Regions from separate parts of the Allobosea sp. OAE506 genome, predicted to be linked through region 1. Evidence: predicted binding sites of a transcription regulator. Region 1 holds the regulator's gene; each other region holds the start of a gene.
What was found. The regulator LexA, encoded in region 1, represses DNA repair genes until DNA is damaged. The targets are predictions, from matches to a motif close to TGTTCNNNNTGTGTTCNG.

Region 1 (4,835 bases):
AGACCTTCAACCCCTTCGGCCTGCTGGGCAACGCGCTGGCGCTGCCCTTCGTCTCGCTCTTCGTCATGCCGGCCGCCGTTTTTGGCGTGCTCGCCTATCCCTTCGGGCTGGACGCGCCGGCCTGGTGGCTGATGGGCATGGCCTCGGAGGTGGTGCTGAAGCTGGCGCACTGGGTCGCGACCATCGACCACTCGACCCTCGTGCTGGCGGCCTTCGGCCCGGCCGCGCTCGGCTGCTTTGCCGCCGCGCTGCTCTGGGCGACGCTGTGGACGACGAAGCTGCGCCTGTTGGCCATCCTGCCGCTGGTCACAGGCGTCGCCGTTGCGGCCAAACCCGACAAGCCGGCGATCCTGATCGAGCGCGACGGCTCGGGCATCGCGGTGCGCGGCAGGGACGGCCTGCTGGTCATTGCAGGCAAGCCGAGCCGCTTCGTCATGCAGCAATGGCTGACGGCGGATGGCGACGGCCGCCAGCCCGACGATCCCTCATTGCGCAAGGGCGCGGCCTGCGATGCCCGCGGCTGCGTCATGACGACGAAGGAGGGGCACAGTATCGCCTATGCGCAGGACCGGCTCGCCATCATCGAGGATTGTCGCCGCGCCGATGTGGTGGTGACACCGATCCCCTGGACCGCGACCTGCCGCGCGCGGCTGATCGACAGGATGGCGCTGCTACGCGACGGGGCGACCGCACTCGTCAAGACCAGGTCTGGCTGGCAAAACCTCGCGGCACAGGATACCGGCGAACGGCCCTGGAGCCGCCGTCGTCCCCAGCCCGCGCCAACACCCGCGAGCACAGCTCCGCCGCCGCCGGGCGAGGACGCGCCCGATGCCGAGCGCCTCCCTTAAGGCGGCTGCCGGTCAGTAGCGCCGCATCAGATTGACCAGCCGGCCCTGGATCTTGACCCGGTCGGGGCCGAGCACGCGCGTCTCATAGGCGGGATTGGCCGCTTCCAGCGCGATCGAGGAGCCGCGCTTGCGCAGCCGCTTCAGCGTCGCCTCCTCGTCGTCGATCAGCGCGACGATGATATCGCCGGTGTTGGCGGTGTCCTGGCGGCGGATCACCACTGTGTCGCCGTCGAGAATGCCGGCCTCGACCATCGAGTCTCCACGGACCTCCAGCGCGAAATGCTCGCCCGAGCCCAGCATGTCGGCGGGCAGCGCGACGCTGTGGCTGCGGCTCTGGATCGCCGAGATCGGCGTGCCCGCGGCGATGCGGCCCATGACAGGGATCGCGATCGTGTTGCGGGCATCCTCCGATGCCGTCTCGACCGGCCGTACCCGGCCGGGCAGCCCGTCCTTGGCCGGCGGCGTCTCCTTGCCGAGCCCGCCCTGGACGATCGAGGGGTTGAAGCGGCGCGCACCGGGCTGCAGCCCGCCGCCGGCACCGTCGGGCAGCTTGATCACTTCGAGCGCCCGCGCCCGGTTCGGAAGACGGCGGATGAAGCCGCGCTCCTCGAGCGCCATGATCAGGCGGTGAATGCCGGATTTCGACTTGAGGTCGAGCGCATCCTTCATCTCGTCGAAGGAGGGGGGAACGCCGCTTTCGCGCAGTCGCTCCTGTATGAAACGAAGCAGTTCGAACTGTTTGCGTGTCAGCATGATCCCCGCCGGCGCTCTGAAATCTGCCGATCACCGCAGATTCGAAACAAATCACGAACACCATACCCGTTCGCGTTGTGTTCCGCAAGCCGACGTGCCCGTGTCGCCCCTCAGCGCAGGCGGATGAAGCGGCAGGGATCGCCCTTAGCGGCGGCCGGCGCGAAGACCGTGCGGATCGCCAGCGCCTGCGCCTGGGCGAGCAACCCGAGCATCGAGGAATCCTGCCGCTCGAAGGGCGTGGCCTCCCAGCCCGAGTCGGTCAGCACCAGGCTGGAGCGCAGATAATCCTCGCGCTCGTCATTGGCGGGCATGTCGCGCCCCAGCAGCCCGGGCTCGCTGCGGTCGCGCTCGGGCGAGGGCATGCCGAGCAGGGCCTCGACCACCGGGACGACAAAGAGATGTCCGCAGACGATCGAGGACACCGGGTTGCCCGGCAGGCCGATCGCGACCATCGGGCCGAGCCGGCCTGTCATCATCGGCTTGCCCGGCCGCATCGCGATCTTCCAGAAGCCGAGATCCATCCCGGCGCGCTTCAGCGCCTCCTGGACGAGGTCATGCGCTCCGACCGAGGCGCCGCCCAAAGTCACCAGCACATCGGCACCGGCTTGCCGCGCCCGGCCGATTCGTTCGGCGAGGTCGGCATGGTCGTCGCGTGCGATGCCGAGATCGAGCGCGGTTCCGCCAGCCTGCTCGACCAAAGCGGCGAGCGCAAAGGAGTTGGAGGCGACGATCTGGTCCGGCCCCACGGTCTCGCCCGGCAGCACCAACTCGTCGCCGGTGGCGAGGATCGCGACCAGCGGCTTGCGGCGCACCGGCAGCGCCGGGTGGCCCGCAGCGGCGGAGAGCCCGAGTGCGGCGCTGTCGAGGCGGGTCCCGGTGGCGAGCAGGCTGTCGTTCAGGCTGAAGTCGAGCCCGGCCTTGCGGATGAACTTGCCCTTCGGCGCGCCCTCGCGGACGGTGATCGCGGCCGAGCCGACACCGTCGGCGTTCTCCTGGATCAGGATGGTGTCGGCGCCCTCGGGGATCGGCGCGCCGGTGAAGATGCGCACCGCCTCGCCGGCGGCCACGCTGCCGCCGAAGGAGCGCCCGGCCGCGGATTCGCCGAGAACGCGCAGTTCGGTCCCGGGCGTGAGATCGTCCGCCCGCACCGCATAGCCGTCCATGGCCGAATTGGCGAAGGGTGGCTGCGTCCGCAGCGCCGCGATGTCGGACCCGAGCACCCGCCAGGCGCACTGCGCCAGCGGCAGCGTCTCGATGGGCGTTGGACCAGGCACGCTGTCAAGCAGCGCGCGCAGCGCGACGGGGACCGGCGTCAGGGCCATCAGCCCTGTCCCCTGGCGGTGACGTCAGCCTCGAACACGCCCGACTTGCCGCCGGATTTGTGGATCAGCCGGATACCCTCGATCCGCATGCCGCGGTCGGCCGCCTTGACCATGTCGTAAACGGTCAGGCAGGCGACGCTGACGGCGGTGAGCGCCTCCATCTCGACGCCGGTCTGGCCCTTGACCTTGACCTCGGCGCGCACCCGGATGCCGGGCAGCGCGTCGTCGATCGCGAGATCGACCGCGATCTTGGTGATCAGCAGCGGGTGGCAGAGCGGGATCAGCTCATGGCTGCGCTTGGCGGCCATGATGCCGGCGAGCCGCGCCGTGCCGAGCACGTCGCCCTTCTTGGCGTCGCCGGCGCGCACGATCGCCAGCGTCTGCGGCTGCATCACAACGCAGCCTTCCGCGATGGCCGTGCGCGAGGTCTCGGCCTTGTCGCCGACATCGACCATATGCGCCTGGCCCTGGGCGTCGAGATGGCTGAGCCCGCTCACGCGGCGCTCTCCTGGGCCCGGCCGGTTAGCAGCTCGCGGGTCGCACCCGTCACATCGGCCTGCCGCATCAGGCTTTCGCCGACGAGGAAGGTCCGGACGCCGGCGCCGTTCAGCCGGCCGATATCGGCGTGGCTGAAGATGCCGCTCTCGCTGATGACGATCCGGTCGGCCGGCACGCGCGGCGCGAGACGTTCGGTCACAGCGAGATCGACGGTGAAATCGCGCAGGTCGCGGTTGTTGATGCCGAGCAGGCGGCTCTTCAGCGCGAGCGCCCGGTCGAGCTCGACGTCATCATGGACCTCGACCAGCACATCCATGCCGAGGTCGAAGGCGGTGGTCTCCAGCGCGCGCGCCGTGGCGTCGTCGACGCCGGCCATGATGATCAGGATGCAGTCTGCGCCCCAGGCCCGCGCCTCGTAGACCTGATAGGGATCGTAGAGGAAATCCTTGCGCAGCACGGGCAGCCCCGACGCCGCGCGCGCCTGCAGCAGGAATTCCGGACGGCCCTGGAAGGAGGGGCCGTCGGTCAGAACGGAGAGGCAGGCGGCCCCGCCAGCGGCATAGGCGCGCGCCAGCACGGGCGGGTCGAAGTCGGCGCGGATCAGCCCCTTGGAGGGCGAGGCCTTCTTGATCTCGGCGATCAGCGCCGGGTGGCCGGCGGCGTGCTGGGAGGCCAGCGCCTCGGCGAAGCCGTGCGTCGGGCCGGCATCGCGCGCCAGCCGCTCGATCTGGTCCTGCGGGATCGCCAGTTTGGCGGCCGCAATCTCCTGGCGCTTATAGGCTTCGATCTTCGCGAGAATGTCGCTCATCGGGCCCTCACGCGTTCGAACTGGAGACGAGGGCGGCGAGCGTCGCCTTCGCCTTGCCGCTGTCGAGCGCTGCATTCGCCTGCGCGAAGCCGTCGCGCAGATCGCCCGCCCGGCCGGCGACCAGCAGCGCGGCCGCGGCGTTGAAGGCGGCGATGTCGCGGAAGGCGGTCTTCTGCCCGTCGAGCACCGCTCGCAGCGCCTCGGCGTTCTGCGCCGGCTCGCCGCCGCGCAGATCCTCCGGCCTCGCGCGGGCCAGCCCGACATCCTCGGGCGAGATCTGGAAGCTCTCGATTTTGCCGTTGTCCAAAGAGACCACGCGGGTCGGCCCCGTCGTGGTGATCTCGTCGAGCCCGTCGGAGCCGTGGACAGCCCAGACCCGCGTCGAGCCGAGGCTCGCCAGCACCTTCACCATCGGCTCGAGCCAGGTCTCCGAGAAGGCGCCGATGAGCTGCTTCTTGACGCCGGCCGGGTTGGAGAGTGGGCCGAGCAGGTTGAAGATCGTGCGCGTGCCGAGTTCGACGCGCACCGGCGCGACATGGCGCATCGAGGCGTGATGCGTCGGCGCGAACATGAAGCCGACGCCGGCCTGCGCGATGCAGCGCGCCG
Region 2 (4,835 bases), 1.1 Mb from region 1:
CTCGATCAGGAACTCCGTCGGCTCGACGAAGGTCTTAAAGCCGGTGAGCCTGAGGCGCGTCAGCTGCATCGGCGCGCCCGGTCTTTGTTACCCTCCGGCGTCGTCCCGGGCGATCGAAGATCGACCCGGGATCCATTCCGGAACGGTTGAGGCAGGGATCCCGGATCGGCGCGGCTGCGCCGCTGGTCCGGAATGACCGCGCGGATCGTCGATGGCCAGCCGTCCTCAGCCCGCCAGCAGCGGCTCGATGATCTTGTCGAATTCGGCGATCGAGAGCGCACCTGAACGCTTCTGCCCGTTGATGAAGAAGGTCGGCGTCGAATCCACCCCGGCCTTGGCCCCACGATCCTTCACGACCGTGACGGCGTCATAGATATCCTGCCTTTTCAAGCAGGCTTCGAAGGAATCCTGTGTGAAACCGGCCTGCTTGACCATGGTCGACAGCGCATCGACCGGCTTGTCGGTGAAGGCCCAGACCTTCTGCTGGGCGAAGAGCAGGTCGGTCATCGCGACATATTTGTCGTTGCCGTTGCAGCGCGCCAGCATGAAGCCCGCCGTCGCCAGCGGATCGAGCGGGAATTCGCGCAGCGTGAAGCGCACCTTGCCGGTGTCGATGTACTTCGCCTTCAGCGCCGGCCACGTGTCCTTGTGGAAGGTCGCGCAATGGCCGCAGGTCAGCGAGGCGTATTCGATGATCGTGACCTTGGCGTCCGCCGGGCCGAGCCAGACATCGCCGAGCGGGCCGGGCGTCGCGAGATCGGCCTGGGCCTGCGCCGTCGGCGCGCCGAGCACCGCGGCCGCCGCGAGACCGGCCGTGGCCGTCAGAAGCTGTCGCCTGTTCGTCATCGTTGTGGTTCCTGGAATGCGCGTGTCAGGGGCCAAGGCCCGGTTGTCGGTCCTATAGACGCGCGGATGATTGTGGCAAGATCGTCACCGCCGCCGCGCGCGGCGCCTCACGAAGCTGTGTCGGCACGATGGCGGGCCGCGCGCTGCGAAACATGCGCGCCCAGCCGCGCGAGACAGGCGCGCAGCGCCTCGCCCTCGACGCCGGCGACCTGCCGTTCCATCCGCGCCAGCAGAGCGGGATCGGCCGCAGGCGGCGCGGCCGCCACGACAGGCGCCTCGACCGGTCCCTGTTTCAGTACGAGCTTGCCGACGGCGCGCCAGCCGAGATGGGTGTTGACCCGCTCGATCACGATCGGCCCGAGCTGCTGCATCTCCAGCGCGAAGGCGCTCTCGACCCGCACAACCATCGTCGCGGGTTCCGACATCTCGCCGGGTGCCGGGCGCCGGCGCGGCCAGTCGATCTTGAGCGGGCGCGTGCGGGCAGCCAGTCGCTCGCCGACGATCTCCGGCCACAGCGCGACGATCGCCCGCCCGGCGAAACCCTGCGCGGCCAGAGCGGGCGCGAGCAGGTCGTCGATCAGATCTGCGAGGGGTTTGACGGCCATAAGCGAGTGTGCGGCGGCGCGGTCGCCGGCGCAAGCCGGCCGCACGCTATCCCGCTGCCCGCTCGCGGCCCACCGCGAGGCGCTGCGGCGAAGCCCCGAGACGGCCCGCAAGCGCATGGCCCTTGGGCAGGACGAGGCCGGCGCGCAACCGGTGCGGCCCGAAGGAGATCCCGGCACGCTCGCGCAGCGACTGGGCAAGACCCTTGAGTGGGATCAGCGCGGGCCTCTCCGGCGACATCAGCAAATGGCGCTCGACCGCCTGCGGCCAGTGCGCCTGCGGAATGTCGCCTTCCTCGAGCAGGAAGAGCCAGTCGCCCCGCGCCTGAGCGGCTCCCGCCGGCCAGCTGTCGCTTGCCCCGGCCCGCAGATAGCTCGCCCCCGTCGCATCCGCGAGACGCTCGATCGTGGCGTCGCCCGCGGCGTCGAGAACCACGGCATGACCGAGGAATCCGTCGGCCACCGCCGGGATCAGGACGGAGAAGGTGGCCGCGAGAGCCTCGGTCGAGCCGGTGCTGCGTATGACCGCTGTGAGCATGCGCCTCCTTATGTCGCAGCGCAGCATGTCGCAATCCTGTCGCTTGCAATCCGTTCTCTTTATGTTCACATTAAACGACGCAGAAATCGCCGATTCCCGGCGATTTTCAGGGAAGTTCAGCGCCATGCTCCAGAGCAGGCCCTCGTCGAGGCCGATTTCGGCCCAACCGCTGAAGCAGACCGGTGCGACGCCGATGTCGGTCTCGGCGCGCGTGGCGCCGGTCGATCCGGTCGCCTATGCCGGCCACCGCATCGATCCGGAGCGCCGCCGCGGCAGAGGCGCGACGATCAACCCCGGCGGCCGTTTCGAGGCCGAGCAGCGCCTCAGCGAGGATGACGGCTGGGGCTCGCTCGGCGATCTCGCCCCGTTCAGGACCGAGGTCGCGGTCGAGAAGCCGCGGACCATCATTACGAAGAACGATTCCCCCGACATTTCCTTCGACCGCTCGATCAACCCCTATCGCGGCTGCGAGCATGGCTGCGTGTACTGCTTCGCGCGGCCGAGCCATGCCTATCTCGGCCTGTCGCCCGGTCTCGACTTCGAGAGCCGGCTGACCGCCAAGCCCGACGCTGCGCTGCTGCTGGAGAAGGAGCTGTCGGCACCCTCCTACCAGCCGCGTACCATCGCGATCGGCACCAACACCGACGCCTACCAGCCGATCGAGAAGAAGCTGCGCATCATGCGCCAGATCCTCGAGGTGCTCGCCAAGTTCAACCATCCGGTCGGCATCGTCACGAAGTCCGCGCTGGTCCAGCGCGACATCGACATCCTCGCGCCGATGGCGGCGAAGGGGCTGGCCAAGGTCGCGATTTCGATCACCACGCTCGACCCCAAGGTCGCGCGCGGCATGGAGCCGCGCGCCGCCTCACCGGCCAAGCGGCTGGAGACGGTGAAGGCGCTGTCCGACGCGGGCATCCCGGTGACCGTTCTGGTCGCGCCGATCATCCCGGCAATCAATGAGCACGAGATCGAGCGCATTCTCGATGCGGCCAAGGCGGCCGGTGCGCGCGAGGCCGGCTATGTGCTGCTGCGCCTGCCACTGGAGGTGAAGGACCTCGTGCAGGACTGGCTCCTGACCCATCACCCCGACAAGCTGCGCCATGTCGTCTCGCTGATCCGCTCGACGCGCGGCGGCAAGGATTACGATGCAGCCTGGGGCCAGCGCCAGGTCGGCTCCGGCCCCTATGCCTGGATGATCGGTCGGCGCTTCGAGATGGCGGCGGAACGGCTGGGCTTCAACGGTGCGCGCCTACGGCTTCGCAGCGACCTCTTTCTCAAGCCGGAGCGGGAGAAGGCCCAGCTGAGCCTGTTTTAGGGGCACCGTCTTTTTTGCGATCCCTCATCTTAGGACCAGCCTTCAGGCTGCGTCTCGAAGGATGTTCCAGGAGGCGCCGGAACCAGTTGAAACATCCTTCGATACGCGGGCTTGTGCCCGCTTCTCAGGATGAGGGCTGAGAAGGGATCGCCGCTCTGGATTTCCCTGCGAATCCGCCATAAGCCGCGCCCATGACCGCCCATTTCCACCGCGAGACGCACGCCATCTCGAACGGACTCTGGCCGCTGGCCGGGGTCGACGAGGTTGGACGCGGGCCGCTGGCCGGGCCCGTGGTGGCGGCGGCGGTCATCCTTGATCCACAGACGGTGCCGGAGGGGCTCGACGATTCGAAGAACCTGACTCCGGCGCGGCGTGAGGAACTGTTCGCGCTGATCGCGCAATCGGCGCTCGCCATCGGCGTCGCCAGCGCCACAGCCGTCGAGATCGACGCCATCAACATTCGCCAGGCGACGCTGCTGGCGATGCGGCGCGCCGTGGCCGCACTGGCGGTCGCGCCGTCAGCCGTCCTCGTCGACGGCAACGATCCGCCGGCGCTGGCATGCGTTTGCGAATCCGTCATCGGCGGCGATGCGCAGATCGCCTCGATCGCCGCGGCCTCGATCGTCGCCAAGGTCACCCGCGACGCGATGATGGCGCGGCTCTGCGCACGCTATCCGGCCTATGGCTTCTCGCTCCACGCCGGCTACGGCACGCCCCATCACCGCGCCGCCCTGCAGGCCCACGGCCCGTGCCCCGAACACCGCTATTCCTTCGCGCCGGTGAAGGGCGTCTGGCGGCGTTAGGCATGCAGCCGTCATTCTCGGGCGAAGCGCAGCGCAGACCCGAGAACCCCCTGCAGGAGATGCTCGGGTCGAGCCCTAGCATGACGCTGCGCGCACCCTCCCGCCTTAACCTCCCCTTAGCAATTCCCCATATCCGCCAAGGGGCTGGGCAAAAACTGCAGCCCCAGAATGAGACGCATTTTTTTCAGCGCGGAAACTCGGCTTTTACCCTGACTGGCCAATATCGCGACTGTTCAAGTTGCGTAACGGTCTTGGGGCGTCATGGGTATTTTGCGTACCGGGACCACCAGCGCCGCCGTCCGGATTCAAGTTTCGCGTACCGGACGGCCCGCGCTGCAGTCACCGATCAAGGCCCCCCGGATCAAGCCGGCCAGCCTGCCGATCGAACTACCGCTCGACCAGATTCTGCTCGGTGACTGCGTGGCTGCGCTCGAGGCGTTGCCGCCAGCCAGCGTCGATCTCGTCTTCGCCGATCCTCCCTATAATCTCCAGCTCGGGGGCGATCTGCGCCGGCCCGATGACAGCCTCGTCGATGCCGTCGATGACGACTGGGACAAGTTCTCCTCCTTCGCCGAATACGACGCCTTCACCCGTGCTTGGCTGACCGAATGCCGCCGCGTGCTGAAGCCCGACGGCGCGCTCTGGGTCATCGGCAGCTACCACAATATCTTCCGCGTCGGCTCGATCCTGCAGGATCTCGGCTTCTGGGTGCTGAACGACATCGTCTGGCG
Region 3 (4,835 bases), 2.5 Mb from region 1:
AGGAGGGCGCGTAATCCAGCGTCGCGAGCTGGCGCTCGACCGCCTGCGTGATCTGTTGGCGGCCATGGCCGGCATTGACGCACCAGAGCCCGGCCGTGCCGTCGATGACCTTGCGCCCGTCCTCGGTGGCGTAGTGCATCCCTTGCGCCGAGGCGAGCAGCCGCGGCGCCGCCTTGAACTGCCGGTTGGCGGTGAAGGGCATCCAGTAGCTGTCGAGCGAACGGGCGTTTTGCAGGGCCTGCGGCGGTGTGGCGATGGTCATGGGGGCTCTCCTCTTCCGGCAGGGAGCACCGTTCGACCGAAACGAACAAGTCTGTTTCGGTTCTCCAGCAAGCTCTTGTTTTTACAGTCATCAAGATCACAATGGTGCGGATATCGACCAAGGAGACCAGGCGTCCGTGAGCGACACCGACATCGGCGCGCGGCTGCGCTATCTGCGCACCCGCCAGGGCCTCTCGCAGCGCGCGCTGGCCAAGCGCGCGGGCGTGACCCATTCCACGATCTCGCTGATCGAATCCAACGGCGTGAACCCGTCCGTCGGTGCGCTGAAGCGCATTCTCGACGGCATCCCGATCGGCCTGTCCGAATTCTTTGCTTTGGAGCCGGATCGACCGCGCCAGGCCTTCTACCGCGCCGACGAACTGGTCGAGATCGGCAAGGGCGGCATCTCTTACCGCCAGATCGGCGAGAACCTGTTCGGCCGCGCCCTGCAGATCCTCAAGGAGCGCTATGAGCCCGGCACCGACACCGGCCGCGTGCCCCTCTCGCATGACGGCGAGGAGGGCGGCATCGTTCTCACCGGCCGGCTCGAGGTTTCGGTCGACGATGAACGGCGCATTCTGGGCCCCGGCGACGCCTATTATTTTGAAAGCCGCCGGCCGCACCGTTTCCGCTGCGTCGGGCCGATTGCCTGCGAGGTCGTAAGCGCCTGCACGCCGCCCTCCTTCTGACCCCCGATGCTTGACCGCGACGCGTCCCGCGCCCACCTTGAGCTCTAGAGACTAGAGCTTTGGAGCAGCCTATGCCCACCGCGACCACCGCCGAGCGCGTGATGCCGATCGGCGCGCTCGCCGAGCGCACCGGCGTCAAGGTGGAGACGATCCGCTATTACGAGCAGGTTGGCCTGCTGCCGCCGCCCGAGCGCTCGGAGGGCAACCAGCGCCGCTATGGCCGGCGCCACGTCGAGCGCCTAGCCTTCATCAAGCATGCGCGCGATCTCGGCTTCGCCGTCGAGGCGATCCGCGCCCTGCTCAGGCTCTCCGACAATCCCGCGATGGCCTGCGACGAGGCCCATGCGATCGCGGTCGCGCATCGCGACGAGGTCCGCCACAAGATCGCGCGGCTGCGCTCGCTGGAGGCCGAGCTGGAGCGCATCGCCGCGACCTGCTCCGGTGGCGTCGCCGCCTGCGACTGCGCGATCATCGAGGCGCTCGCCGACCACGGCCGCTGCAGTCACGCCGCGCATTGACGCTGCGGCGGCCGCGACGCCCGGGCGGCGCACGCCGCGCAGCCTGTGGAGAAGCGTCATCCCGACCGCCTGCGACCCGCGCGGGCATTGCGGCGCGAGCCTCTCGAACGCTAGCCTTCGGCGGAACCACTCGGGAGCCCCCATGTCCAGCGACTTCGCCACGCCGCCCGGTCTGCGGCATCGCCAGATCGCGGTGCGCGACACGACGCTGCACGTCGCCGAGATCGGTTCCGGGTGTCCTGTCCTGCTCCTGCATGGCTGGCCGGAGTTCTGGGCGACCTGGCTGCCGCTGATGAACCGGCTGCATCGCGACTTCCGGCTGATCGCGCCGGATCTGCGCGGCTTCGGCGACAGCGCCAAGTCAGCCGCGCCGCGCAGCGATGTCGGCGCCAACAGCCATGCCGACGACATGGCCTCGCTGGTCGGCGCGCTCGGCCTGGAATCGGTCGGCGTGGTCGGCCACGACGTCGGCGCCTATGCCGCCCAGGCGATGGCGCGGCGCCACCCCCAGCTCGTCGAGCGGCTGCTCTTCTTCAACTGCCCGACCCAGAGCATCGCCGGGCGCTGGGTCCATGACGGCCATGTCAACGAGGTCTGGTACCAGTCCTTCCAGCAATTGCCGCTGGCGGAGGCCCTGGTCGGTCTCAGCCGCCAGTCCTGCGCGCTGTATTTCTCACATTTCCTCACGCATTGGTGCCACCGCAAGGATGCGTTCGATCCGGCGCTGGAGCTCTGGATCGACAACTTCATGAAGCCCGGCAATCTGCGCGGCAGCTTCGACTGGTATCGCAGCCAGAACGCCGCCCGGCTGGCGGCAATCGACGGCCACCCCACCCCTTCGGTCCGCATCCACCAGCCGACGCGGGTGCATTGGGGCCGCCATGACCCCGTCCTGAAGTCGGAATGGGCCGCCTTCGTGCCCGAGCATTTCGATGACGCGCAGGTCAGCTTCTGCGAAACGGCCGGGCATTTCGTGCATGTCGAGGCGCCCGACGAGGCGGCGGAGATCGTCGCGGAGGTGTTCGGCTGAGCGCCGCTCGCGCAGCCGGCCCTCGTTTCCTCGCGAAGCATGCCTAGATAGGCTCTGCGGCGGATGACGGGCGTCCTGCGCGCGACCACCGGAGGACAGGCGATGCCGAGACACCGACCCCGCCCCGGATGGAGCGCCGCGGCGCGAACCGCCGGTCGCGAGAACAAATCCCGATTCTCTGGGAGTCAGCGATTCGGGCCCGCTTCGTTCGGGACTCGTTCCGCTTTCTAGTTTACCGCTGGCTCCGGGCCGCAGCGGCGCCCTCCGGGAGGCGCTGCCCCGGCCCGGCACTCACCACGATCGGCGTCGGCCTTGCTCCCTCCACGCTCCCTGCCTCCCTCGGCCCGCGCCCACGGCGTCACCGCCGTGCTCGGCCCGACCAATACGGGCAAGACCCATCTCGCCATCGAGCGGATGGTCGCTCATCCGACGGGCATGATCGGCCTGCCGCTGCGGCTGCTGGCCCGCGAGGTCTACCAGCGCGTCGTCGAGAAGGCGGGGGTCGAGGCGGTGGCGCTCGTTACCGGCGAGGAGAAGATCAAGCCGGTCCGTCCGCGTTTCTGGGTCTGCACCGTCGAGGCGATGCCGCGCGACCTCGCGGTCGATTTCGTTGCCATCGACGAGATCCAGCTCGCGGCCGATCTCGATCGCGGCCATGTCTTCACCGACCGCCTGCTCAACCGGCGCGGCCGCGCCGAGACCATGCTGATCGGCGCCGGCACGATGAAGCCGGTGATCGAGCAGCTCATTCCCGGCGTGAATGTGGTGACGCGGCCGCGCCTGTCGAACCTGATGTTCGCCGGCGACCGCAAGATCACACGGTTGGCGCCGCGCTCGGCCATCGTCGCCTTCTCGGTCGAGGAGGTCTACGCCATCGCCGAGCTGATCCGCCGGCAGAAGGGCGGCGCGGCGGTCGTGCTCGGCGCGCTCAGCCCACGCACCCGCAACGCCCAGGTCGAGATCTACCAGTCCGGCGACGTCGACTACCTCGTCGCCACCGACGCGATCGGCATGGGGCTCAACCTCGATGTCGACCACATCGCCTTCGCCGCAGACAAGAAATATGACGGCCACCATTTCCGGAAGCTGCATCCGGCCGAATTCGGCCAGATCGCCGGGCGCGCCGGCCGCCATCTGCGCGACGGCACCTTCGGAACCTCGGGCCGCTGCCCGCCCTTCGAGGCCGATCTCGTCGACGCGATCGAGAATCACCGCTTCGAGCCGGTGCGGCAGCTCCAGTGGCGCAACACCGATCTCGATTTTCGCTCGGTCGCTCAGCTGCTGGACAGCCTGAACCTGCAGCCGACCGAGCCCGGACTGACGCGCGCGCTGATCGCCGAGGACATGAACACGCTCGAAATTCTGGCGCGCGATCCCGACATCAAGGCGCTGGCACAGGGCCGGCCGGCGGTCGAACGGCTCTGGGAGGTCTGCGGCCTTCCCGATTATCGCAAGATCGCGCCGCAGCAGCATGCCGACCTCGCCACCACCCTTTATCTGCGCCTGATGCGCCATGGACGGCTCGATATCGACTGGTATCGCACCCAGCTTTCAGCGCTGGACCGCACCGATGGCGAGATCGACACGCTCTCCGCCCGCATCGCTCAGGTCCGCACCTGGACCTTCGTCGCCAACCGTCCGGACTGGTTGCCCGACCCGGAGCATTGGCAGGGGGTTGCGCGTCTTGTAGAGGACAAGCTCTCGGACGCTCTGCATGAGCGTCTGGCCAGCCGATTTGTCGACCGGCGCACCAGCGTGCTGCTGCGCCGTTTGCGGGAGAATGCGATGTTGGAGGCTGAGGTCACCACGACGGGCGACGTGCTCGTCGAGGGCCAGCACGTCGGAATGCTTCAGGGCTTCCGCTTTACGGCGGACCCGAAGGCCGGCGGGCCGGAGGCGAAGGCCTTGAACCTGGCCGCCCTGAAGGCGCTGGCGAGCGAGATCGAGGCGCGCGCCGCGCGCGTCGTCCTCGCCGGGGACGATGCCTTCGTGCTGTCGCATGACGGGTTGCTGCGCTGGATCGGCGAGCCGGTCGCCCGCCTCGTCGCCGGCGAGAAGGCGATCGAGCCGCGGCTGCGCCTGCTCGTCGAGGAGCATCTCGCGGGTCAAGCCCGAGAGCAGGTCGAGGCGCGGCTTCAGCTCTGGCTCAAGAACCACATCACCCGCCTGCTCGGTGCGCTGCAGCTGCTCGAGGACGCCTCGACGCTCACCGGCATCGCCCGCGGCATTGCCTATCAGGCGGCCGAGTCGCTCGGCGTGCTCGAACGCGCCAAGGTCGGCGAGGAAATGAAGGCCCTCGACCAGGAGGGCCGCGCCGCGCTGCGCCAGCTCGGCCTC

Region 2: the regulator LexA is predicted to act here: its motif matches at 2,038-2,055, upstream of ABIE41_RS22860 (PA0069 family radical SAM protein).
Region 3: the regulator LexA is predicted to act here: its motif matches at 2,704-2,721, upstream of ABIE41_RS05330 (helicase-related protein).

Annotation. Positions count from the first base shown of each region.
Region 1 is NZ_JBEPOB010000001.1:3,591,830-3,596,664, reverse strand. Features, by position in the region: gene ABIE41_RS17445 (ComEC/Rec2 family competence protein) at 1-848, shown strand, start outside; gene lexA (transcriptional repressor LexA) at 861-1,601, opposite strand; gene ABIE41_RS17435 (molybdopterin molybdotransferase MoeA) at 1,712-2,923, opposite strand; gene moaC (cyclic pyranopterin monophosphate synthase MoaC) at 2,923-3,420, opposite strand; gene trpC (indole-3-glycerol phosphate synthase TrpC) at 3,417-4,229, opposite strand; gene trpD (anthranilate phosphoribosyltransferase) at 4,237-4,835, opposite strand, start outside.
Region 2 is NZ_JBEPOB010000001.1:4,705,848-4,710,682, reverse strand. Features, by position in the region: gene ABIE41_RS22880 (chromosome segregation SMC family protein) at 1-69, opposite strand, end outside; gene ABIE41_RS22875 (DsbA family protein) at 226-846, opposite strand; gene ABIE41_RS22870 (DUF721 domain-containing protein) at 954-1,451, opposite strand; gene ABIE41_RS22865 (hypothetical protein) at 1,498-1,986, opposite strand; gene ABIE41_RS22860 (PA0069 family radical SAM protein) at 2,180-3,301, shown strand; gene ABIE41_RS22855 (ribonuclease HII) at 3,493-4,104, shown strand; gene ABIE41_RS22850 (site-specific DNA-methyltransferase) at 4,366-4,835, shown strand, end outside.
Region 3 is NZ_JBEPOB010000001.1:1,102,433-1,107,267, reverse strand. Features, by position in the region: gene aptA (omega-aminotransferase AptA) at 1-262, opposite strand, end outside; gene ABIE41_RS05345 (cupin domain-containing protein) at 399-950, shown strand; gene ABIE41_RS05340 (MerR family transcriptional regulator) at 1,022-1,468, shown strand; gene ABIE41_RS05335 (alpha/beta fold hydrolase) at 1,611-2,498, shown strand; gene ABIE41_RS05330 (helicase-related protein) at 2,811-4,835, shown strand, end outside.